DNA from 3 places in the Chryseobacterium sp. CFS2 genome. Region 2 is predicted to be linked to each of the others. Evidence: riboswitches for the same ligand, from Rfam matches in the RefSeq annotation. Region 2 holds a riboswitch; each other region holds the start of a gene.

Region 1 (8,083 bases), on a different contig from region 2:
ATTTTTGAATTCACAGGAAAACAGGGTGAAGCGATCAACAGGATGGGTAAAGTAGAGGTAAAAGTTCAGGTAAAAAACAATCAACCAGAGAGGATCAGTATCACCGGAAATGCAGTCGGTGTTTTCAGAACTACTATGAATCTGTATTAATACTTATATTTAGATAAAAATACAGATAAAGCCATTCATCATTTTGAAGAAGCAATCCGAATGACAAAATCTAAAGCAGAAAAACAAACTTTGCGGAAACAACTTAATCTTTTAATACCATAAAACTTCAATATAGAAAACGTCCCGATCAATGACCGGGACGCTTTTCTTTTTATTATTTATCTTCTACGGCATTGAGAAATAATTCCTCCTTTCCGACAAGATAAATATTGATTAATTCTTGCCTGTCGATCTTAATAGTATCCCCGTTTTTACATTTATATTTCTTTTGCAGAGGCTTTCCATTAAAATAAACCTTATCCGAATCAAGTAATAAATTCAGTTTAGAAGATGAAATGCCTAAACACGTCCGGATCACCGTTGAAATTCTCAGATTAAAATCAAAAGGACACTGCATTTGAAACGAAATCATCTCATCGTCCATATTTATCAGGTTCTCTACCGAAAGCTTATCATATACCATTTCATATTCTACACTTTCCCAGTCGGCTTCCACATTATTTTTTCGCTTGAGTTCCTGTGAAAAAGCATATTCCCAGGCAATTTCTGTATTATTTTCTGAAAATTTATTGAATATTTCTTTACTGATTGATTCTGTTCTGATTCTTGAAAATACAGTCATGTTATAGGTGTTGTTGCATTTTACACATCGGTAAATTAACCATATATCAATATTCTTTTTCTGAGCATTCAGCCTGAATTTATCGCTGCAATGAAATCTTTCGCTGTTACAATGGTTGCATTTCTTTTTTAGTAAGGGAGTATTTTTCGCTTTTACCTCCCATATATATTGTGTACTCATTACTTATAATTGCGCTTATTATTCTTTGTTGGATTTTTCCCTATTATTCACGCATTACAAGGATGTTACATGCATCCGGCTTTTAACTTAAAGAGTATTTCTCAAGGTATCGTTTGCCGTATATTTTGGTTCCTGATCAATAGTAATTGTCAAAACCAAAATAACAGATACAGCTACCCTTTGCGGGCAATGCAGTGAATAATATGATGAAATGAAAACCAGTTCGGGTAGAGAATTACCCAAACGAAAGAACGATCAGCCTGTGGTTACGAAGACTGATACTAAGCGATAATAAGTTTAAGAGTTGTTCTCAAAACGGGTTATTTACTTGGTTATGATAAAAGTAGTCAATTTTATCGAAGGACAGGGCATTGTGACATTTAAATTCAAAAAATAAAAATTCACAGGTTATAAAGTGAACCATACAACAAACAAAATTTGAACTATACAACAAACTCAGCCTTTTCATTTCTGCCGAACTTTGTGGTATTAAAATCATCAAAATGATACAGATAAATAAAATTTACATCAACGGCGAATTTGTTACGCCAAAAGGAACAGAAACTTTTGATCTTATAAATCCTTCTACCAATCAAAAAACCGGAGAGGTAGTTTTGGGAAATGAAGAAGACACCAGAATGGCCATCGCCGTAGCAAAAAAAGCCTTTGCTACATTTTCAAAAACAACGAAAGAAGAACGTATCTGTTTTCTTAAAAAACTGCATGAAGCAGTAAGCAAACGTGAAGATGAGCTTGTATCCGTCATGGTGAATGAATACGGAGGAACATTACAATTCTGCAGAATGAGTCTTCAGAATGCCATATCAGCTTTTACCAGCACTATTACCACTCTGGAATCTTATGACTTTGAAAAAACAGTCGGAAATTCTAAAGTCCGTTTTGAATCTTTGGGTGTTGTAGGAATCATTACTCCATGGAATGCCAGCAACAGCTTCATCTGTAATAAACTGGCTACCGCCATTGCTGCCGGATGTACAGCCGTTATCAAACCTAGTGAAATGAGTGCTGTGCAAACCCAGGTTCTTACTGAATGTTTTCATGAAGCAGGGCTACCAGAGGGCGTATTCAATATTGTAAACGGATTAGGAAATGTAGTGGGAAATGAAATCACCCAGCATCCGGATATTGCTAAAATATCTTTCACCGGATCCACCCTTACAGGAAAAGCAATTGCCAAAGGAGCGGTTGATACCATGAAAAGAGTCACCTTAGAACTCGGCGGAAAGTCTCCTAATATTATCCTTGAAGATGCTGATTTTGATAAAGCAATTCCTATGGCTGTTTTCGGGGCGTATATGAACAATGGGCAGGCATGTATTGCTCCTACCCGATTGCTTGTTCCAAAAAATAAGCTGGATGAAGTGAATGAACTTGCTAAAAAAGCGGTACAACAGGTAAAAGTAGGAAATCCCAATGAAGAAGATACTCTTGTAGGGCCAATGGTAAGCGCTAAACAATTTGACAGAGTACAAAGTTATATCCGCCTTGGACAGGAAGAAGGTGCTACTCTTCTCGCTGGTGGTGAAGGGAAACCGGAAGGTCTTGAAAACGGTAATTTCGTAAAGGCAACCATCTTTACCAATGTTCGTAATGATATGCGTATTGCACAGGAGGAAATTTTCGGACCTGTCCTATCCATTATTCCTTACACTAATGAAGAAGAAGCCATTGCTATTGCCAATGATACCACTTATGGCCTGGCAGCTTACATCAGTTCTGCCGACAAAGAGCATGCGGAGCGTGTGGCAGCACAGATTGATGCCGGAAGAATCTGTATTAACGGGTTTGCCCATGATCCTTATGCCCCTTTCGGAGGCTTTAAACAGAGCGGTATCGGACGTGAGTATGGTGTATTTGGGCTGGAAGCCTATTTAGAACCTAAAGCCATCCTTTCCTAATGGTATTTTCTTCACAGCAGAATGTTCTCAGGATCGTTTTGCTGTGAAGATTCTATGATCCTAAAAAAGTTTTGTAAGTTTGAAGAAGAATCCATCCAGAAATATCCGCGTGAGCTATGAGCGAAAATACTATTCCTTTACCCATCAATTATTCCTGTCATTTTTCAGAATTCAGGGAAGGTGAACAGTTTTCACGGATTCACAGTCTGGGACTTGTTCTTTCCGGAGAAATGGAGCTGAATGACGGGATTACAAAGACGATATTTAAAGAAGGAGAACTCTACTCTGCAAGGAAAAACCGTTTATTAAAATTTGCAAAATATCCACCTAAAGACGGTGAAATAAGAACTGTAACCATTTATTTTGACGAAGCCATCTTACGTGATTTCAGCCGTGAATACGGATATCAGGCAGAGAAAAAAGATAATATCCCGGCCTTCATAAAACCGGATCAAAAGGCATTAACAGCCTTTATGTATTCTCTGCTCGCTTATGAGAATCTTCCTTCTTCCACAGAGCTTCTGCGTCTCAAACAAAAGGAAGCTTTACTTCTCATGCTTAATCATGATCCCGGCCTTAAGGATATTTTATTCGATTTTTCTGAACCTTATAAAATAGATATCGAAGCTTTTATGAATAAAAATTTTCATTTCAATGTCAATGTAGAGCGTTTTGCTTATTTAACGGGAAGAAGCCTGTCTGCATTTAAAAGAGATTTTCAAAAGATTTTTGGAATTCCTCCAAGACAATGGCTGCAGCTTCGAAGACTGAAAGAAGCTCATTTTTTGCTTACCCAAAAAGGCAGATCAGTTTCTGACATCTATCTGGATCTGGGGTTTGAAAATTTATCCCATTTCTCTTTTGCATTTAAAAAACAGTTTGGCTATCCACCCAGTACATTACAGGCCAAATAACTTAGATCTCTTTTAAAATATAACCGGATGCAAAAATAGAATATAAAAATGAATGGATTCGTATCTCTCACTCCCATTTTAACCCTTTAAAAAGAAACAGATCGTGCCATAAAATCATGACACGACCTGAATTATTGAATCTAATTATTTTAAAGTTTTTTAAAGTGCATATTCTACTGAGGCTTCTTTAGCGGCAGCTACCATTGCTATTAAAGCTTTTTCTGTTTCTTCCCAGTGTCTTGTTTTCAGTCCGCAGTCCGGGTTTACCCAAAGCTGGTTGGCAGGAATTACGTTTTGTGCTTTTCTCAACAGTTCAATCATTTCTTCTTTTGACGGAACCCTTGGTGAGTGGATATCATATACTCCGGGACCAATTTCATTCGGATATTTAAAATCTGCAAAGGCATTCAGCAGTTCCATCTGAGAACGGGAGCATTCTATAGTAATCACGTCTGCATCCATATCCGCAATATTTTCAATAATATCATTGAATTCTGAATAACACATATGGGTATGAATTTGTGTAGCATCTTCCACTCCACTTGCTGAAATTCTGAAAGCTTCAACCGCCCATTTCAGATAATTCTGCCAGTCTGCTTTTCTTAAAGGAAGCCCTTCTCTGATAGCAGGTTCATCAATCTGAATAATTCTGATTCCGGCTTTTTCCAGATCCACTACTTCATCACGGATTGCCAGCGCAATCTGCTTGCACGTTTCTGAACGAGGCTGATCATCACGTACAAAAGACCACTGTAAAATCGTCACAGGACCCGTCAACATTCCTTTTACCCATTTTTCCGTTTGAGATTGGGCATACTGAGACCAATACACCGTCATAGGAGTCGGGCGGGAAACATCACCAAAGATCACAGGAGGTTTTACACAACGGCTTCCGTAGCTCTGTACCCATCCGTTTTTGGTGAACACAAATCCTTCCAGCTGTTCTCCAAAATATTCCACCATATCATTACGCTCAAATTCTCCATGCACCAATACATCAATGCCGATGTCTTCCTGCCAGCGAATGGTTCTCTGAGTTTCTTCTTTTAATAAAATATCGTATTGCTCCGCGGTAAGTTCTCCTTTTTTGAATTTAGCTCTCCAGCTTCTTACCTCTGTTGTCTGCGGGAATGACCCGATTGTTGTAGTGGGAAACAAAGGAAGCTGCAGGACTTGCTGCTGTTCTTCTTTACGGGTTTTGAAGGCATTTATTCTTTGTGCGTCCTTTTCAGTGACCGCATTTGATCTTTGTTTTACCTGATCATTGTGGATAAGAGAAGAGGTTCTTCTGCTTTCAATGGCTTTTTTATTTTCTTCAAATACCTCAAGAATGTGTTCTTTTTCCGTTCCTGATACCAGTTCTTTAAGCGTCACCACTTCTTCTACTTTCTGTTTAGCAAAAGCAAGCCAGTTTTTAATCTCAGGGTTAAGGTTCGTTTCAAAATCAAGATCGCAAGGAGAATGAAGCAATGAACATGACGGTGCAATCAAAATCCTTTCAGAGCCTAATTTGTCAACAGCTTTTCTGATGAAAGACAATGACTTTTCAAAATCATTTTTCCAGATATTTCTGCCATCAATTACTCCTAACGAAAGACTTAGGTTTTCCGGAATACGATTCAGAATATCATCCAATTGTTCCGGATTTCTAACCAAATCGATATGCAAACTATTCACCGGAAGTGAAACAGCAAGCGATGCATTATCTTTTAATCCGTCGAAATAAGTGGCAACAATGAATTTCAGTTTCGGGAAACGGTTTCTTATTTCTGAATACACAGAAAGATAGGTTTCTTTTGCTTTCTCAGTTAAATCCAGAGCCAGAAAAGGTTCATCAAACTGAATCCATTCAGCACCCTGCTCCTGAAGTTTGGTTAAAATTTCCGTATATACAGAAAGAAGATTTCCAGCCAGATCCAGTTTATCAAATCCTTCTTCTTTTTCTTTTCCTAATAACAGATAAGTAACAAGCCCTATAATTACAGGTTTTGCATTGATACCCGCCTGTTTCGCTCCGGAAAATTCATTGAAAATTTTATCTGAGCTTAATTTAAATTGCTGGTTTTTATAAAATTCCGGGACAATGTAGTGATAGTTGGTATCAAACCACTTGGTCATTTCCATTGCTGTAATGTCCAACCCTTCTTTCTGGTATCCTCTTGCCATCGCGAAATAAAGATCCAGCTCAGAGTTGTTCTTTTTAAGCACCACCTCATGGTAACGTGAAGGAATTGCTCCTACTACAAGGCTCATATCCAATACCTGATCATAATAGGAAAAATCGTTGCACGGGATAAGATCTATGCCGGCTTCTTTCTGAATATTCCAGTTTTGATTACAGAGAGTTCTCCCTGTATTCAGAAGTTCTTCCAAAAGAATTTTACCTGACCAATATTGTTCGCAGGCTTTTTTGAGTTCTCTTTTGCTACCAATACGCGGATAGCCCAGAATGTGAGTTTGCATTTTTTTAAACTTTTTAATTAAACTTAATAGGAAAGTGCTTTAAAATGCTTCGTTATGTTTTAGCGGAAAAAGTTTCAGGAAAGTAATGACATAGCAGACAGTGCATTTCCTTCAGAAAGAAAAATACATGAATCTGATCTATCATCTGTATGACCCAAAAGCTTCAGCCCGCGAAAGCATTGTCAATTCAGTAAAGGCAGGTCTCCTGACTTGTAACAGTTTCCGTCATCCTTCCCGCTTTTGGCAGTGGATATACAAAGACAGAAACTTTTGGTGTGTTACTTACAGTTGCGCGACAGCTCGTGATTTGCACACGATTCCCTATTAATCTACCTTAAGTAAAACCTTTCCTGTTTGATGAAGTATCTATAAAGAACTGTACTTTTACCTTTAACAATTGCTTCCAGTAAAAGTTTTTAATTTTGTGTAAAATTAGCAATACAGAATAAAAGCACAATAAATAAGTAAAAATTAAGCAAAATAAACTTTTAAAAATAAAAATAAAAGCATATAATTCTATATATTTGATTGTTTTAATCATTTAAAAGAATAATATTCTGTGGAACAACTCGATGACAAGGATTTACAGCTGCTCAGGCTGCTCCAGAAAAATGCCAAACTGACCGTTAAAGAACTTGCTAAAGAAGTGAACCTTTCTACTTCACCGGTTTTTGAAAGAGTAAAAAGGCTGGAACAGGAAGGGTTTGTTAAAAGATATGCAGCCGTTCTGGATGCTGAAAAACTCAACCGTGGATTTACCGTTTTCTGCCAAATCAAGCTTAAAATTCACGACAGATCTGTAGGCTATGACTTTGTAAAAGAAATTCTGGAGATTGAAGAAGTTGCCGAATGCTACAATATTTCCGGAGATTTTGATTTCCTTCTGAAAGTTCAGGTAAGAGATATGAAACATTACCAGGATTTCGTATTTAATAAACTGGGATCTGTAGATTCCATCGGGAGTACCCACAGTACATTTGTCATGGCTGAAGTGAAAAACAACCATGGACTTACCATTTAATTGAACAGGAAACCGGTTTTATTCTTCAATCCATTTTCTGAAAGCAGATGTATTGCTCTGGCTTGTAATAAGATGATCTTTCTGACCTTTTATCTGGGCGGAAAGTGTATTCTTATTGTAACGTTCTATTCTTTCAATATGCTTTTTCTGGACGAGTGCACTGCGGTTGATCCTGAAAAAATCTGAAGCATTGAGCTGGGTTTCAATTTCTTTCAGAGTAGATTCATTCAACAGGTGTTTTTTTCCTGTTGTATCAAAAGCAAAGACAATCCCTTCTTCCGCTTCAAAGAAAGTAATGTCTTCCGTATTGATAAAATAGATTCCCTGATGTGAGCTGACCGAAAATCGTTTCTTATAGCTTTTCTCCACAGGGCTGTTATTTAGTATTTGCTGAAGTTTTACCCAAACATCCTCCGGCTCTGATGCTGTATTTCCCAATAGAATAAATTTATCCCAAGCCTTTTGAAAACGGCTCTGCGAAAATGGTTTTAAAAGATATTCAATCCCGTTGCTTTCAAAAGCATTCATCCAGAAACTGTCATACGCGGTAGTGAAGATAACCGGACATGAAATATTCACCTGATCATAGATTTCAAAGGCATTTCCATCTAATAATTCAATATCAGAAAAAATCAGGTCAACCGTTGAGTTTTTAAGAAAAGCAATGGCTTCTTCTACAGTACTTATTTCCGAAACAATTTCCACGGGTCTTTCCAGCTCGCTGATGAAACGTTTTAATTTGTTTCTTGCCGGAATTTCGTCTTCGATGATTACAACTTTTATCATATTTTAT
Region 2 (8,083 bases):
GTATGGTTGATCAAAACACCCTTTTCATCACGGATTTCAATTTCAGAAACATGCATTGTTTTGCCTTTTCTGATAAAACGTGCTGTAGCCGTTACAATACCCTCTTTTTTGCTTCTTAAATGGTTAGAATTGATATTGGTTCCCACTCCGTAATATTTTTCGCCATCGATAAAAATATTAGACAGGCTTGAACCCAAAGTCTCAGCTAAAACACAGCTCGCTCCTCCATGCATGATTCCAAACGGCTGGTGGGTTCTTGGAAGAACAGGCATTGTTGCGGTAAGGGTTTCATTTTCGAGATCAATATCGATGAATTTTATTTCAAGTGTCTTGGCAAGAGTTACATCTCCCCAGTTATTGATGAATGCTAATATTTCTTCTTTTGTCTGACCTTTCATTTTTATAATTGATAATTAATTTTGCCTCTTGCCTCTAGCTCTGTTCGGTTCCCATAATATTGGGATTCCAGTTTTCCGGAACTTTAGGAACGATATCATTTTTCACGTAATAGTCCTGAATTTCCTGCATAATTTCTGAAAAAGGTACTGATGCTATCCTTTCGTAAGGAATGGTGTAGCCCAGGTAAACAATGTTTCTTTTAAAATCACCTGCTGCCAGCACAATAGGAACTTTTGCAGCCAAAGCCATATGATAGAATCCTTTTCTCCATTTCGGAACCCAGCTTCTGGTTCCTTCCGGAGTAATAACAAGGCTGAAATCTTCTTTGGAAAACTGGTTGGCTACGAAGTTTACAAGATCGTTTTTCTGGCTTCTGTCTATACCAATACCTCCAAGTCCTTTTACGATACTTCCATACCAGGCTTTGGTGTGTGCATCTTTAATGATAATTTTCAGAGGTTTTTCCAAAGACCAATAGGCGAAATTTCCTAAAATGTATTCCATATTATGAGTATGCGGTGCTACCACAAGGATACACCTGTTGAGATTGTTGACATCGCCCTGTAGAACGACTTTCCAACCTAATACTTTTAACATTGCTTTGCCTAACAGCTTTTTCATAGATTTCTTGAATTAAAAACAAAAAAGTATAACCAAACTTTGGTTATACTTTACAAATATATTGAAATATTATTGCTCTTAAAACAAACCGCTAATTAAATCTACGATTTTCATTACGAATTCCATTGCAAATTGTATCATGGTGAAGCTGTGTTTTTGGTTGATTGGTTATTAAATTTTAGCTTTACGAAATTAAACCTTTTTTTTCACATAAGAAACTAAATAGCGTTTTATTTTCACTTTTCTGAGAGAAGAAGGGTGTGAATTTCAAACGGTTGCCATCCACTCACACCTTCTACCACTCTCTGAAGTTAATTATTTAGTTTGTATGGAAATTTCGTTTTTTCCGTCTTTGATTTTGATGTCCATATCTTTATTTGATTTTTTGATATTGGATACTGCAGAATCAATAACTTTCTTTGCCTGGTTGTTCGGAACTTTTTTTCCATTTACGATGATACTGTCCTTATCATCAGAGTTGTACTCAATACTGGAACCGTTTACCGTGATTTTATTTTTTTCAATTCTTACATTGTTGTTGTCTTCATCCTGGTCCTGATCTTCATCATTGATACCGTCTCCGTCTAAATCTCCATACATGTTGATATGGTCTTTTTTCATGGATATAACCACTGTTTTTTGCGGAACTACAAGTTCATAATCCAGTCTGTAATCTCTGAATCTGTGCTCATAAGGATACTTTATATAGTTTGGAAGAAGAACTTTATTGTTTACCACTTCTACAGGAACAGTAAGCTGGATTGGGAAATTATAGCCTTTTCCTTCTTTTTTAATGATCAGATATGGTGTTTTGATATCTGGTTTTCTTGTTACATCTACAGACACATAGTCTTCTTCGTAAACAGATCTTTTATCAGAATAAATATCATTGTTATAGGCTTTAAAGTTCTGAGGAATGTTGATTTGTTTTACATCTACATACACTGTATCTGAAGTAGTGTTGATGGCTACGTTTTCTACATCTTCCTTGTTTCCTTTGTAAATCATGTCTTTTTTAGCCATGCTGATTCCGAAATAAGTTCCAAGTCCGATCAAAAGAAGGAATAAACCACCTACAACCCATCCGATATTTCTCAGTTTTGTTTTCGGAGAGAAGATCTTGATGCTTAATAAGCTGAAAAGGATTGCCGGAATTAAGCTTCCGATCACCATCATCGCAGCCAGTACTTTATCAAGTCCCTGGTCATCCATGTAGAATCTGATTTCATTAGCTCCGGGGAAATCTGTATCCATTCCGAAAAGTCCGAATAATACAAATACTCCAATAATACTTCCTACAGCCATTAATACAAAGAATCCTCCTACGATATACTTGAATACATTCCAGATTCCGCTGCTTGCATTGTTGATATAAGGTTTGTTTTCTGTATAGATTTCTCCGACCCTCTGAGTAGATTCATTGGCAAATTGTACCAATTTATTAGACTCATTCTTAAGATTGTCGAAGTTCATAGGCTTTCCCTGCATTTTCAGGAAATCTGCTGCGGTTTCAGCTTTTGGAAGTACGATCCAAAGGATTACATATAAAAGACCTATTAATGAAGAGGAAATTGCTGCGGTAAAAATTCCTAATACGAAGATTCCCAGCCAGATTGCTCTCATGGTAGTAATATCCATTCCTACATATTGAGCTAAACCTGCACAAACCCCTGCTACTTTTTGTTTTTCCGGATCACGGAACAGTTGTTTTTTATCTGTATAACCGGTTCCTGAATTATTTTTTCTGGTAGATGTTTTTTCAGAAAAATAAGCCTCTTCCTGTTCTTCGATTTTTTCAGGGCTTCCGATTTGTGCGATTACCTTTTCTACATCGGTATCGTTAATCACTTCACGTTTTCCTAAAGAATCTTTGAAAATCTCCACCATTCTTATTTCTATGTCATGCATTACCTCATCTGCTTCTGAAGCTTCAAGTGAGCTTCTCAGTGCATTCAGGTAATCGCTGAGCTTTATATATGCGTGTTCTTCTATGGTAAAAGAAAAACCTGCGAGTCCTATTGAGAGTGTCTTGTTCATAGCTTTGTTTTTTAATTTTGTTGGGTGATTTGGTTTACTGAGGCTGTCAGCTCATTCCATGTATTTTGAAGTTCATCCAGGAAAAGTTTTCCTTTTTCTGTGATCTGATAATATTTTCTGGGTGGTCCTCCTGTAGATTCTTCCCATCTGTAAGAGAGAAACTCTCCGTTTTTAAGTCTTGTAAGAAGAGGGTAGAGGGTTCCTTCCACTACATCCAGTTTTCCTTTTTTCAGTTCGTCAATAAGATCGGAAACATACATTTCGCGGTTATTGATGAGACTTAGAATACAGAATTCCAGAATTCCTTTTCGCATTTGCGCTTTGGTATTTTCGGTATTCATCTTTGATAAGTTTTGTTAATTAGTTATATAATTTTCGAAGTTCGGAACCTAGCTAGTTGTACCTATTTCGATTTTACATTACAAAGATATGTAAATAAAATGGTATTATGCAATACAAAGTAGTGTAATTTTTAAAATAAATCATTTAAAGTATTGAAAATCAATATAATAATTTTTGTCGTCAATTTTGAGTAAAACGAATTTTACAAGAAAATGTCTGAAAATATTTAAATTTTTAAATAGAATTTTGAAAATTGGAGAGAAAAAATGATCTTTTATCACTTATCACTTATCACTTATCACTTATCATTTATCACTCATTACTCATATCATAGCCCCGATAGCAGTGGTTACCCCGCAGCAGCAAAGGCATCGTAGAGAAGCGAGGAGTATGAACGGATAGCGGGAAACAGCTTCTCAGAAATAAATAAACTTCTATTTCAAAGGATTTAGTTGTTTCAAACTCGGGGAGATAATGACTTCTGAATTTTGAGATCGGCCTTAAGATTCGTATTTTTGTTAGGAAAAAAACACCTAAATCATTTACTATTACCATGAATTTATTCAATAAGTATAAGCATTTACCGACTTTTGTTTTACTAGGACCTGCCTGTTTTGGACAGTATCAGTTTGAAGTTAAAAATGCATCGAAGAGTTATGATGCCATCATCCAGGTGGAGAATTGCTATGATGGACAATGCAGCGGAAAAGGAACTGTAGAATTGTACAATCATAAAAATACAAAGGTACAGACTTTTATATCTGATCATCTTGTGCTGAATCTGAATCAGGGCGAAAAGCTAATACCGGGAAAAATGCTTCCGTTAAAGAATGAACAAAGCCCTGTGATCATTGATGATTTTAATTTTGATGGAACAGAGGATATAGCAGTAAGGAATGGGAATATGGGAAATTACAGTTCTGCCTCTTATGATGTATACGTATTCAACAGTACAAGAATGGCTTTTGTGAAGAGTAAGGAGCTTACGGAGCTTGCTTCCAATTCCTTTGATATTTTCGAGGTTGATGCTAAACGTAAACGCCTTATTACTTTTGGGAAATCAGGATGCTGTGATCTTTTTACGACAGAATATGCTGTAATTCCGAATAAGGGACTTGATAAGGTCTTTGAAAAAGAGGAAGATATGACCGTTGAAGGGCGCGTGAAAGTAACCACTAAAGAAAAGCTTAATAATAAATGGATTACCAAAATAAAGGTATATCCTTCAGATCAATATAACAGAAATAAGAAGTAAGATGAAAATTCAGAAAGAGATAGATTTTATCCTGGCTGTAGATGCGCTTAAAAATGTACAGCGAAGAAATTATAATGCAGACGATTCCCGAAGAGAGAATACGGCGGAACATTCCTGGCAGATTATTATTCTGGCTCAGATCCTTTATCCGTATGCTAAAAACCGTGCGGATATTGATCTATTGAGAGTGATAAGAATGCTTTCCATTCATGATCTGGTGGAGATAGAAGCCGGAGATACTTTTATTTTTGATGAAAAAGCAATGGTAGGTAAGTTTGAAAGAGAGAAAGCATCTGCTCAAAAGATCTTTGGAATTCTGGATGAACCTTTGCGTTCAGAATTCTTTAATCTATGGCTGGAATTTGAAGATGAGAAAACACCTGATGCTATTTTTGCCTGTGGAATCGACAGAATCATGCCGTTTATTTTAAATTCCCATACCACAGGAAAAAGCTGGACGGAAGCCGGAGTTACCGAAAAACAAATCCGGAATATGCTTGAAAATGCCATCAGTAGAGCATCGGATGAAATGGGAGAGGCTTTTGAACTTTTACTGAACAGAAGTCTGGAAACAGAAAAAGTGTTGAAATAACCTTAATGAAAATAAAAAGAATCGGGCGGCCTCTGGCCGCCCGATTCTTTATTTATAGTATCTGGATTGGTTTCTTGAATTCGTCAATCGCTACAAAAGTAAAATCACCTACGATGGCTTTCTCTCTTTCATACGAATACATCTGCTCTGTGTAAATTTCAACGTTCACTTTCATACTGGTTTTCCCCACGTATGAAACTTTCCCGATCAGTTCAACAATCGTTCCGGCAGGAATCGGTTTTTTGAAATCTATTTTGTCGCTGCTTACCGTTACCACTCTTTTTCTGGCAAAACGGGTAGCGGTAATAAAAGCTACTTCGTCCATCAGCTGCATAGCCGTACCACCAAAAAGGGTATCATAATGATTGGTTGTGTTTGGGAAAACCGCTTTAAAAATTCTGGTTTCGGAGGCTTCAATTCTTTCTTCTGTAGTCATATTTCATTATTAATTAAAGCGAAATGAAATAATATCAAACAACAGAATAATAACAGGAAATTCGGAAATTCCTGAAACAATTCATCAGATCAATACAACTTCAAATCGCGAAAGTTACTTGTTTAAGAAAAAGGCAGGTCTCCTGACTTGTAACATCTTTTATCTCCTTCCCATGCCTCGCACAGTGGATCTTTGATAAAGATTTCAGTTACTTACAGTTGCGCGACAGTCCGTGATTTTCACACGGTTCCCTTTTAATCTGCAGTGATGCAGAACCAATTTCTATGATGAATAAGCGTAAAACTTTTTCGGGTGCAAAAATAATGAATTTATTCCGGATTATGATAAATAATCTGGCTGATTACTCTTCCTTTTTTGATTGTCCAAAGAGTTGTATATCTGTTTTCTCCTGAACCATTGATCATATAAAGGAAAATATTATCGTTGTCAAGGGAAGTTACTCCAATGTTCTCAAAATCCATGGTAGGCTGGAACATATTTTTGATGGCTTCTCTTACAAAAACAGAACCTCTTCCGGGCTGTTGTACTCTGATGGATTTGATTTCAGTCATTCCTTCAGGAAGATCATTTCCTATTCCCCATGGTTTTACTTTATCAATGGTAAGAATTTTTCCTTCAGCATCTTTTTCCTTTTTACGGTATCCTGCATTGGAAGGATAGACATCAATCACTACTTTGCTTCTTTGGGCGGTAGGGATTTTAGGATCGGAATTGTCTGTGAAAATAATTGATCTTCCGTTTTTAGATTTAGAAGGAGTATAGGCGGGAAGCTGATCTACATAGGCAATACGTCCTTTATTTACCATTCCTTCTTTATCAAGAGTTTCATAACGTACAAAAGGCTTGTCATCATCCTGTTTCTCCGGATATTTGATCCAGATCCACTCTGTTTCTCCCGGAGCCGGTTTTACATAAACAAAAACATCTCCTTTACGCATACGGATCTTGTCTACAATTTTTCGGTAGTCGTCTTTATGTACACGTACGTTGGCATATCCTTCTTCAGCTTTTACAACTCCAAAAGGAACTTTTGTCTGCCCTTTTACAAAAGCTATAGATAAAATACTGAATGCGGATAAATAGAATGCTTTATTTATAAAAGTCATCATGAAATTTTTTTTGATCCCCAAATATATAAATTAAATACTTTTCGGGAGATAATTATACCGCTGCAGTTCTTTAAAATCTTGTATTTGTTTTAGATGGCCGTCAGAAAGCAGATATATATGGTCTGAAATATCCAGAACATCCTGGTAATTGTGATCAGAAATAATAAAACCTTTATACTTTGACTGCTGAAGAATGATTTTCTTTAATTCTTCACAAACTTTTGGAGAAAGGCTGTGGAATGGTTCGTCCAGTAAAACAAAATCTGTTTCAGAGTAAATGATCATCAGGGTTTCAATAGTTCTCTGTTCGCCTTTAGAAAGATTTTTAATTTTTTCATGAAGAAAGGGCTGTATGAGTTCCAAGGCAAACAGCAAATTGGTGTTTTCTTTATTACAGAAGAAAGGAATCAGCTTTTTAACGGTTTCATATTTAGGTAAGAAAAGGTCCTGGGGTAAATATGAGATTTTGTTTTTTCTGTCTGATATACTTTTCAAAATCTTGTTGCCACATTTTATAAACTGGGTATCACCGCTGATAACCCCGAAAATAATTTTTAATAAAGTTGATTTTCCACTTCCATTTCTGCCCAGCAGCCCTGTAATCTGTCCGGTTTCGCATCCTATATAAACATCCTGCAAAATTTTCCTTTCATTGAAGGACTTTGTCAGACTATCAACATGCAGTTTGCTCATAAAAACAATGTTATAATTTTTACAATAATCCCCGATAATATCGTTCCTGCCCAAAGAGAAATCCTTGAAAACCCTACATTGGCATAAAAGTAATATTCGTTTTTAAACCTTAATTCATAAATGAAATAGTGAAGAACGGGAAGGATTAAAAGGAAATTCAGTCCAAAATTTTTAATACTGAATGATGATAAAAAAGAAATCAATAAAGAAAATCCCAAAGTTGGAAACATTATTTTTTTATAAAAAATCCAGAGAATAGAAAAACTTTTGATCATGGTAAAAATAAAAATGGAATATCTATAAAGTATATTTTTTACAAGATTAATTTCAAAAGTATTAAAAAAAGCATAATAATATAGGGTTGTTTGGGAGATATTCCAAAAAATCTCTTATTTTTCAAGGGAATTTTAAAACTAATAAACATGACAAAAAAACTACTGTATGTATTCTCTTTTATTTTGGGAGTTTCCAGCTTTCAGGCAAACAACAAAGTAGAAGAAGAATCCCAACCCTTATTTTACTGTGATACCAATGCTCCTACTGGCGTGCAGGTGTCTACAACTCTTACCTCAGGAACT
Region 3 (8,083 bases), on a different contig from region 2:
TGTAGTATTCACAAAGCCATTCACCGGATATAGCGGATAAGTGGCATTTCCGCTTTTGATCAGTGCATTGGTATTCTGCCCATTCAGGTCAAATCCTATTCCTCCAACAGCGGATCCAAACTGCGTTCCCTGATAAAGCAGTGTATATAATCTGTGGTCTGCTTTAGCAATAGCTTTCAGCATATCTTCACCTGTAGCATTTCCGTTCCATTTGAATCCCCAAACCATAGCATCAGGGTTTTTGCCATCGTTCCACTGTACTACAAAAGCAGCCTGGTTGGTGCCTGATCCTACCCAATACTGAATATCAGAAAAACTGATTGTAGTGGTATTAAGCTTGCTGATCCCTGAAATATCATTTCTGGGTACACCCTGAACTTTTATCTGTGCATTTGATAAGCATGCAAACAGAAAAAGCATCATAAAAAGATAAAACTTTTTCATTTTTTATTAATTTAAATAGATTGTATTATTGACTTATTATTTGAAGTGTAAATCGTAAGCTCCCGCCACTTCTGTGGAAACTTCTCCCAGCCAGCCAGCTTCCTGATTAACTCCTGTGTATATTTTCATAAAATCGACTCCCGGAAGTTTCACATATTTTCCACTTCTGTCTACCGCCCAGGAAATATCAATATTGGAGGCATCATCAGTATTCGGAGCATTATCCGCATATCCGAATTCATATGATTTTCCTACCCAATAGGATCCGTCACCGCTCTGATCGAAGAAGTTATTTGCCAGTCTGGTTCCCGAAAAACTGTAAGAAGGATCTGTAAACCATAAAGGATAATAGCTTTGTGCATGAAACGTATTTTTTGTTTTAAATCCCTGATTCCCCAGATTATCATTCCACTTGATATATTCTACATCAGTCTGCCAGAATTCGGTCCCGGGTACAGGAACTTTATTTTCATTAGGCTTATGGTACGTAATACTATAATCTTTTACGGTTGTATTTTTGAAATATTCGCTGCCTGCAATTTCGTACCACTCATCATTATCGGGTTTCCCATTTTTATTTTTGTCGTAGGCCACCATAATAATTCCCGGCTCACAAGATCCTGAACGCTGATCATTAGCATCATTTCCAAAGAATGCATTTCCAAGCACTTTAAAATCTCTTCCATTCAGATTGGGAATTGTATGATCAAAACCGAAAACGACATAACCGCCATATCCTCCAAGGCTGATCATCGTAGAATTCCCTCCTACCAATGATTCATTTGCTTTCTGAAGCATATTCGCAGCAGTATTTCCAGGTATATATTCCGGAATTTCATTCATGAACTGTCCTACAGCAGGACGGAATTCTAATACTTTGGAAATATATTTACTATAAGGTGTTTTTTCTTTGGTAACGATTATTTTAGAATGATAAATCTGCTCCTTCCCTTTATTGTTGATCTTCAAAGTCAGAGGATACGCATCTGCGTCCGGACTGATAAATTCAAGTTCTGAATTTTGAGAAATGATAGAATCATTAATGCTCCATGTAACCGATCCTGATGCATGGGTAGGAATACTCAAAACTTTAAAACGCTCAATGGAATAGGAATCATCAAGACCGTTAAATGTAAATTCATCTTCATCATCATGTTTGCAGGCTATCACTCCTACGAGGAAAACTGATAAAAATCCGATTTTTAAATAGGTAAAGGTATTTCTGTTCATTTCTTAAAGTTTGATTATTTGTATAAAAAAGCAAAGTGGGCAGGAATATTTCCTCCCTCCGTTTTCCACTTAAAGTGTCCGTTTTTATCAAAGCAATACACAAATCCCATGGATACATAATTTCTGGCATCTGTGATGTAGATATCTTCTGTGATGGGGTTTACTGCTATGCCGTAAGGTGTTTTAATGGCAGTTTCGTATTCTTTGTCAAAAATTTTGTTGGCAATAATCTCTTCTGTTTTCACATCAATGATTCCAAATGTTTTTTTATAGCTGTGGGTATTGTAGTTGAATTCATTTCCGTAGAAATAGAGTTTATCATTAACGATTGTCATTTCACTGACTGAGAGATGGAAATCTTTTTTAACAGTTCCTGTGGCTGCATCAATTAAATAAAGGCTTGAAGGAACGTTATAATAATCTCCTCTTGAGCTTACATACAGATCTCCATAATTGTCCTTTTTAATGTGGTGAAGATTGATGGCAACATTTAGTTTTTGGATTTCAGTAAAAGTGCTCAGGTCAATTACAGAAACCGTATTGTCATAATCGGGCGCTTTGTATCCTCCGGAATTGGCAACAAATAACTTATTGCCTACAATTTCCATTTCTTCCGGCTGATATCCCACCACCACCTCACGTTGAATAGAAAGAGAAGTGGTATCAATCTCCACTACTTTTCCTTTTGGTGCTTTGGGATTAATGGCTACAGGTCCGGCATAACTACTGGCATAAGCTTTCCCGTCTTTGAAGGCCAGATATCTGCAGTTTTGCAGGGGAATGGAAGTAATACGTTTAGCGGTTTTGGCATCCAGCACTTCAATTTTATTGGAAACATTGACTACGATATAGAGTTTGCTTCCATAGACTTTGATATCATTTCCTACATCTCCCAGCTCTTTTACTACATTCGGATTGATTTCAGCATAGATATTCCGGTAATAGGTTCCTTTGGTGTAATCAAAAAAATCCAGCGTACATTTATTGCTTCCCATATTCCCTTCATTCAGCATGTAAAAACCTTTTATTGCTGTATTTTCTGAAGGAAGTCCTTCTACCACTTCCTGACGGACAATAATATCATCTGTACGGCATGAAGTAAGAAAAGCTAATACCAGAAATAAAAAATAAAAGTTTAGTTTTCTCATAAGGTGAAGTTTAGAATAAGTTTAAAATTTCTTCCAGGCATCGGATAATTGATGACAACATCATAGTATTGATTGAAAATATTATTCATCTCAAGGCTCACTTTAAATTGGTGATTCGCCCAATTGAATTTTTTCTGAACAGACAGATCGTGAGTGTACCAGGGCTGCACATAATTGTATTGAATATTGTCCTGATTCACATCATATCTTTCTCCTACATACATCGCACTGTAATTGAAACTCCAGTCTTTATAATCTGCCATCAAACTGAATGATCCGCTATGCCATGGGGTATAAGGAATCTGATTACGATAAAAGGTATCTTCCGGATCACTTATATCTCTTGCGCTTTGATACGTGTAAGAGAGCAATGGCCTTAGCTTTACCTTTCCTAATTGCATTTCAGTCTGAATATTCACATCCGCTCCAATGATTTCAACCATTCCAAGATTCATCATCAGCCAGCGGAACATACTTCCATTAGGGGCCGCTACAATTTTATCCTGTACTTTGTTGTAGTAACCATCTACTTTAGCATAAAAGCTTTTAAAGAAATGGTTGGTATAATTCTTCTGATAAGTAAATCCTACGTCATACTGATTGGTAAATTCCGGTTTCAGATAGGTATTTCCGATATTGGTATAATATAAATCATTGAAAGTGGGAAGTCGGAAAATTCGTTTATAGAAAGCTCTAAGTGTAAGCTCAGGAATGATCTCAGGCTGATAACTCATAAATACGGCTGGTGTCCATTCTCTGCTGTCTCCGGGTCTTTTGTTTTTTCTTACTTCTTCAAACGTAAAAGTTCCTAAAAGGCTTCCCAGAATTTTGAACCTGTTCCACTGATAGGTTGTTGCCAATGCCACCAATGTGGTATAGCGTGTAGGATAAGAAAAGTTATCAAGATTAGCATCAAGATTATTATATTGAAAATCTCCGCTCAGACTCACATCCCAATTGGGTGTGATAGAATAGATATTGGATGAGGAAAGATAGAGCTCTCTTTGGATATAGGTATTATCGGTATGAATAATAGACTGCGAACGAACCGTATCCATGAAATGAGTATAATCGTAGGCGAATTTTGCTTTCAGCTGTGTTTCAAATTTTGGGAACAGTTTTTTTCTCAGATTGGCCTGTACAAAATAATTTTCGTCAGAAAGTCTCGCTCCTCTTCCACCAAAACGGCCGTTAACAATAGGGGCCGGCATCCCACGGTTTGAAATATAACCGTAGCCACGGATATTCCAGCTTCCGTTATTTAAAGTGCCATTGATAGACGTTTCAAAACGTTTTGCCCTGATATCTGAATCCTGTCTCTTTGCGATGGTATCATAAGCCTGCTGGCCATCGGGATATTTCTTGGCATACCGAAATCTGTAAATCCCGTCACTCTGCATGAATTCTCCACTGAAACTGGCAGAAACTCTGTCTGATATTTTTTGTTCCAAACGGAATGATGGATTGAAAAGATCAATGGACGCACTTTTTGCTCTTATAACGAGATTGGTTTTTCTTGTTCCTTTAAATACGGGTGTCTTGGGCTGCAGATAGATCGATCCCGAAGAGCCAAAGTCTTTTGCAGGTTGGAAAATTTCACTTTTCTGCCCGTTATACAATGATATTTCTTCCAGATCATCTAATGAATATCTCCCGAGATCTACCAGCCCGTTTTGAGCATTTCCCAATTGAATTCCATCATAGAAAACACCTACATGCTGGCTTCCCATACTGCGGATATTAATGGTTTTCAAACCACCTAACCCTCCATAATCTTTGATCTGAACTCCGGAAAAATACCGCAAAGCATCAGCAACTGAATGGCTGTTCAGTCTTTCCAGCTGCTCACCTTGCAGGGTTTGTGCCGGAATAATTTCTTTAAAATTCTTTTTATAAAGACTAATCGCCTTGATGGATTCCTCCTTCAGAGTGTCATTTTTCTTTTTTTGAGAATATAAAAGTTGAGATGTGATCACCAGTATTGTGAAAACAGCTTTATGAATTGCAGAAGTAGTTTGTTTTGCCGCCATTAGCTCATTTAGGATAATGAAGACGCTAATGGATATAAGAAAGCAACGACAAAGCACAGCTGTCACTGCACAGAATCATTGATGTCCTAAGCTTTATTCCACGAAAGCGTCAAACGATTATTTTCTGGCAGGTCTTCTGACTTACTCCATTTTTGAAATCCTTCCCATTAAAAAACAGTGGATATATTCTTCAAAAACCTTGGTGTGGAGCTTACAGCAGCGGGTCTGTTCCGGATTTTCACCGGATTCCCTTTTAAGAGCTTTTTAGGGCTCACCAAATTCCGGCAAAGATAAAAAATTATTCCTAACCCCCAATTAAAATAATGATTCATAAACAATTAAAGCTCCCGAAGGAGCTTTAACATGATTTTCAAAAGGGTTTTTATTTAAATTCCAATATTCAGGAAAATACTGAATCTTGATTTTGCTTCGATATCACCTCCTGCCAGATGGGTATACATAGGAAGCATGAGTTCACTTCCCAAACTCAGCCTTTTGTAAGAAGCTTCAAAACCCAATTTCCCATACAAAGCACTTCCTGCAGTATTAGGCAAGGCTTCATTGAACTGTTTATTCTGAGCATAAACCTCTCCCTGAACTCCCGTTTTTACAGAAAAAATAGATTTTTCATTCCCCGCAACCTGATAAAAACCTGTTGCAGCATAATTCCATTGGTTTCCAAATCGGTAATTTTTCTTATTCTCCGTTTTGATGGTATAATCTGTATTCACCAACACAGCCACTTTATTTTTCTGAAACTTATAATTCAAAGCGGCCTGATAATCCCAGCTTCCGGTTCCCAGCTGAAAACTCGGATTAACGCCGGAAGCTCCTTTCTCATCGAATTTCCCCAAAGGGATTTTCACACCCAACCCTCCGCTTAAGTGGTGAAAATTATCTTTAGAACTCATCAGCTGATAAATTCCCATCAGGTTAAGATCCCCGATTCCATTGATTTTGATATCTCCCTGTTGGGTTTTCTTTTCATGGAAATGGAATGGCAGACTTGCATATACACTCAGTTTTTTAGTTAAAGGAATCTTTCCCCAAAGCTGTAAGGTATTGAAATACTGATCCTGTGTAAGATCTTTCACAAATAGGTTTTCTTTTGCTTTGTAATGCTGGGCAAAGTATTTGATTCCGATAAACTGTGGATTCAATAAAGACTCAAAGCCGGAAGAACCGTTTCCTGCAGCACAGCCACAGGCATCACAATCATCATCAAAATCAAATCTGCTAAAGCTGTCCGGAGCTATATATGCGCTATCTCTGATGGTTTTTGCCTGATATTGCCCAAACAGGATTAAACTTATTATTACTATAATCTTCTTCATGTTTTCTATAAATTATTCTGCAAATTTTGGATTGGATATAAAACTTTTATCTGATAATGTTTTCAGGAATGCAATGATCGACTGTTTTTCCTGACTGTTCATAGCAATACCTATATGCCCATTCTGTTTCAGCTGCGAATCCAGATTGGGATTATCTTCTACCTGATCAGAATAGAAATTAAGTACCGCCTCTAAGGTGTAAAATCTTCCGTCATGCATATAAGGTGCTGTATATTCTACATTTCTCAGACTCGGAACACGGAATTTCATCCAATCTACCTGATTAAGAGTAACTCTGTAGCGTCCTGCATCTTTGAACTCGGTGTTATAATACATTCCTGTATTGCGGAAACTTTCATCGGTAAATAATTCTCCACTATGACAAGAGGCACATTTCTGACCGAACAAAGCCATTCCCTGAGATTCTGTTGAAGTTAGCTGCTCTTTTCCTTGTCTGAATCTGTCATATTTTGAATCTGCAGAAATCAGTGAAGCCATAAACTGTGACAGCGCTTTTAGAATTCCTTCTCCTGTAATCGTTTCATCTCCATAAGCTTCCCTGAAAAGTTTTTTATACTTCTGGTCATCTTTTATTTTTGAAATAGCTTCCGGTATAGAACTGTCCATTTCATTGATGTCTGTAATAGGGCTGATGGGCTGTTCATTAAGATTATGAATGACACCGTCCCACATATATCTTTTCAAAAAGGCCATATTCTGAATGGGTGGAGCATTTCGGATTCCAATTCTGTCATCTACCCCATGGCTTACAGTATGCCCATGATGGGTAAAAGCGTTTTCCTGAATATGGCAGAAACCGCATGAAATGGTATTATTCCGGGAAAGCTTTCCTTCGTAGAATAATTTTCTTCCCAATTCTACACCGTTTTTTGTCACCGGATTCGTTGATTTATCAAAAGTCATTTCAGGGAAATAAGAAGGAAACTGCAGATTATATGCTTCATCATTTTCCAGCGGCTGTATCACCTCATCTGAACAGGAAATACAACTCAGCAGAAATACACCCAGAACCAGTATTGTTTTTACAAAAAAATTAATCATTATGAACGTGATCTACTTTAAACATTTTTGTAAGGTTATTGGTAACGTCTACCAGATGTTGATTTGAACCCATCAGCATATCATTAGTTGCGGTAAGGGTAAGCGCTTTATCTCCACTCAAAAACTGATTCAGATCTGCCAGAATATGAACAGAAGGGCGAATTTGTCCTGTTACTCTGGCTGTTGTTGGAAGATTCAAAGTAATTTCACGATAAAGATCAGGGGTATTATTTTCCGTAGTATTTCCCATATTTCCTGTATGATTCATGAATTCCTTTGATGGAGAATCTGCTCCATACTTTCCTTCCAGTTTTACAAAAACATATCCGGCTGCCCATGACCATGACATCCCTTTCTGCTTGGCTTTTGTCCAGAATTCAGCTTGACCGTCCTGTCCCAATAAGTAAGCTTTCTGGCTGATTCCTAATCCGAATTTTATTTTTTTATAATTATTTTTCGGAATACCCTCCAGGTTGAGGTATATAATTCCGGCTACCGCATCAGCCTGATCCACGATGAAAGCACCTTTATCAGGGTTGTTTTCATTGTATTTAAATTCATTCCCGTTCTCGTCTATCAGGGAAATGTTACTGATTACATATTTTAAAGCAGAAAAATTATGTTTCTGTCCATTAGAAGAAGTCTGAACCGTTTGATTCAGGACAATATCTCCTACATTATTAAATCCGTTTTCAAATTTAATCTGAAGTTTTCCGGGCGTAGTATCCTGTGGATTTTCATCATCTCTGCTGTTTTCGCAGGCTACAAAAGAGAATAAAGTAAAGGCAATAAAGAATAGTGATAAAAATTTATAAATTTTCATTGTTGATTTTTT

The links. A riboswitch is a leader RNA that binds a small molecule or an ion and turns the genes downstream of it on or off. The one in region 2 is predicted to bind cobalamin.
Region 1: another riboswitch for cobalamin. It lies ahead of metE (5-methyltetrahydropteroyltriglutamate--homocysteine S-methyltransferase); the one in region 2 lies ahead of ODR02_RS11895 (acyl-CoA thioesterase).
Region 3: another riboswitch for cobalamin. It lies ahead of ODR02_RS04065 (TonB-dependent receptor plug domain-containing protein); the one in region 2 lies ahead of ODR02_RS11895 (acyl-CoA thioesterase).

What each region holds. Positions count from the first base shown of each region.
Region 1 is NZ_JAZHQU010000001.1:52,003-60,085, forward strand. It holds gene ODR02_RS00255 (PhzF family isomerase) at 1-150, shown strand, start outside; gene ODR02_RS00260 (DUF1062 domain-containing protein) at 326-973, opposite strand; gene ODR02_RS00265 (aldehyde dehydrogenase family protein) at 1,477-2,892, shown strand; gene ODR02_RS00270 (helix-turn-helix domain-containing protein) at 3,009-3,806, shown strand; gene metE (5-methyltetrahydropteroyltriglutamate--homocysteine S-methyltransferase) at 3,966-6,269, opposite strand; cobalamin riboswitch at 6,448-6,633, opposite strand; gene ODR02_RS00280 (Lrp/AsnC family transcriptional regulator) at 6,829-7,290, shown strand; gene ODR02_RS00285 (LytR/AlgR family response regulator transcription factor) at 7,309-8,076, opposite strand; gene ODR02_RS00290 (sensor histidine kinase) at 8,080-8,083, opposite strand, start outside.
Region 2 is NZ_JAZHQU010000004.1:440,197-448,279, reverse strand. It holds gene ODR02_RS11925 (PaaI family thioesterase) at 1-398, opposite strand, end outside; gene ODR02_RS11920 (1-acyl-sn-glycerol-3-phosphate acyltransferase) at 433-1,020, opposite strand; gene ODR02_RS11915 (PspC domain-containing protein) at 1,336-3,057, opposite strand; gene ODR02_RS11910 (PadR family transcriptional regulator) at 3,069-3,398, opposite strand; gene ODR02_RS11905 (XAC2610-related protein) at 3,953-4,654, shown strand; gene ODR02_RS11900 (HD domain-containing protein) at 4,656-5,246, shown strand; gene ODR02_RS11895 (acyl-CoA thioesterase) at 5,299-5,682, opposite strand; cobalamin riboswitch at 5,798-5,977, opposite strand; gene ODR02_RS11890 (hypothetical protein) at 6,012-6,812, opposite strand; gene ODR02_RS11885 (ATP-binding cassette domain-containing protein) at 6,843-7,505, opposite strand; gene ODR02_RS11880 (GEVED domain-containing protein) at 7,928-8,083, shown strand, end outside.
Region 3 is NZ_JAZHQU010000002.1:131,124-139,206, forward strand. It holds gene ODR02_RS04050 (DUF5074 domain-containing protein) at 1-444, opposite strand, end outside; gene ODR02_RS04055 (cell surface protein) at 481-1,674, opposite strand; gene ODR02_RS04060 (YncE family protein) at 1,689-2,822, opposite strand; gene ODR02_RS04065 (TonB-dependent receptor plug domain-containing protein) at 2,819-4,852, opposite strand; cobalamin riboswitch at 4,962-5,146, opposite strand; gene ODR02_RS04070 (transporter) at 5,239-6,186, opposite strand; gene ODR02_RS04075 (cytochrome-c peroxidase) at 6,199-7,248, opposite strand; gene ODR02_RS04080 (MbnP family protein) at 7,241-8,071, opposite strand.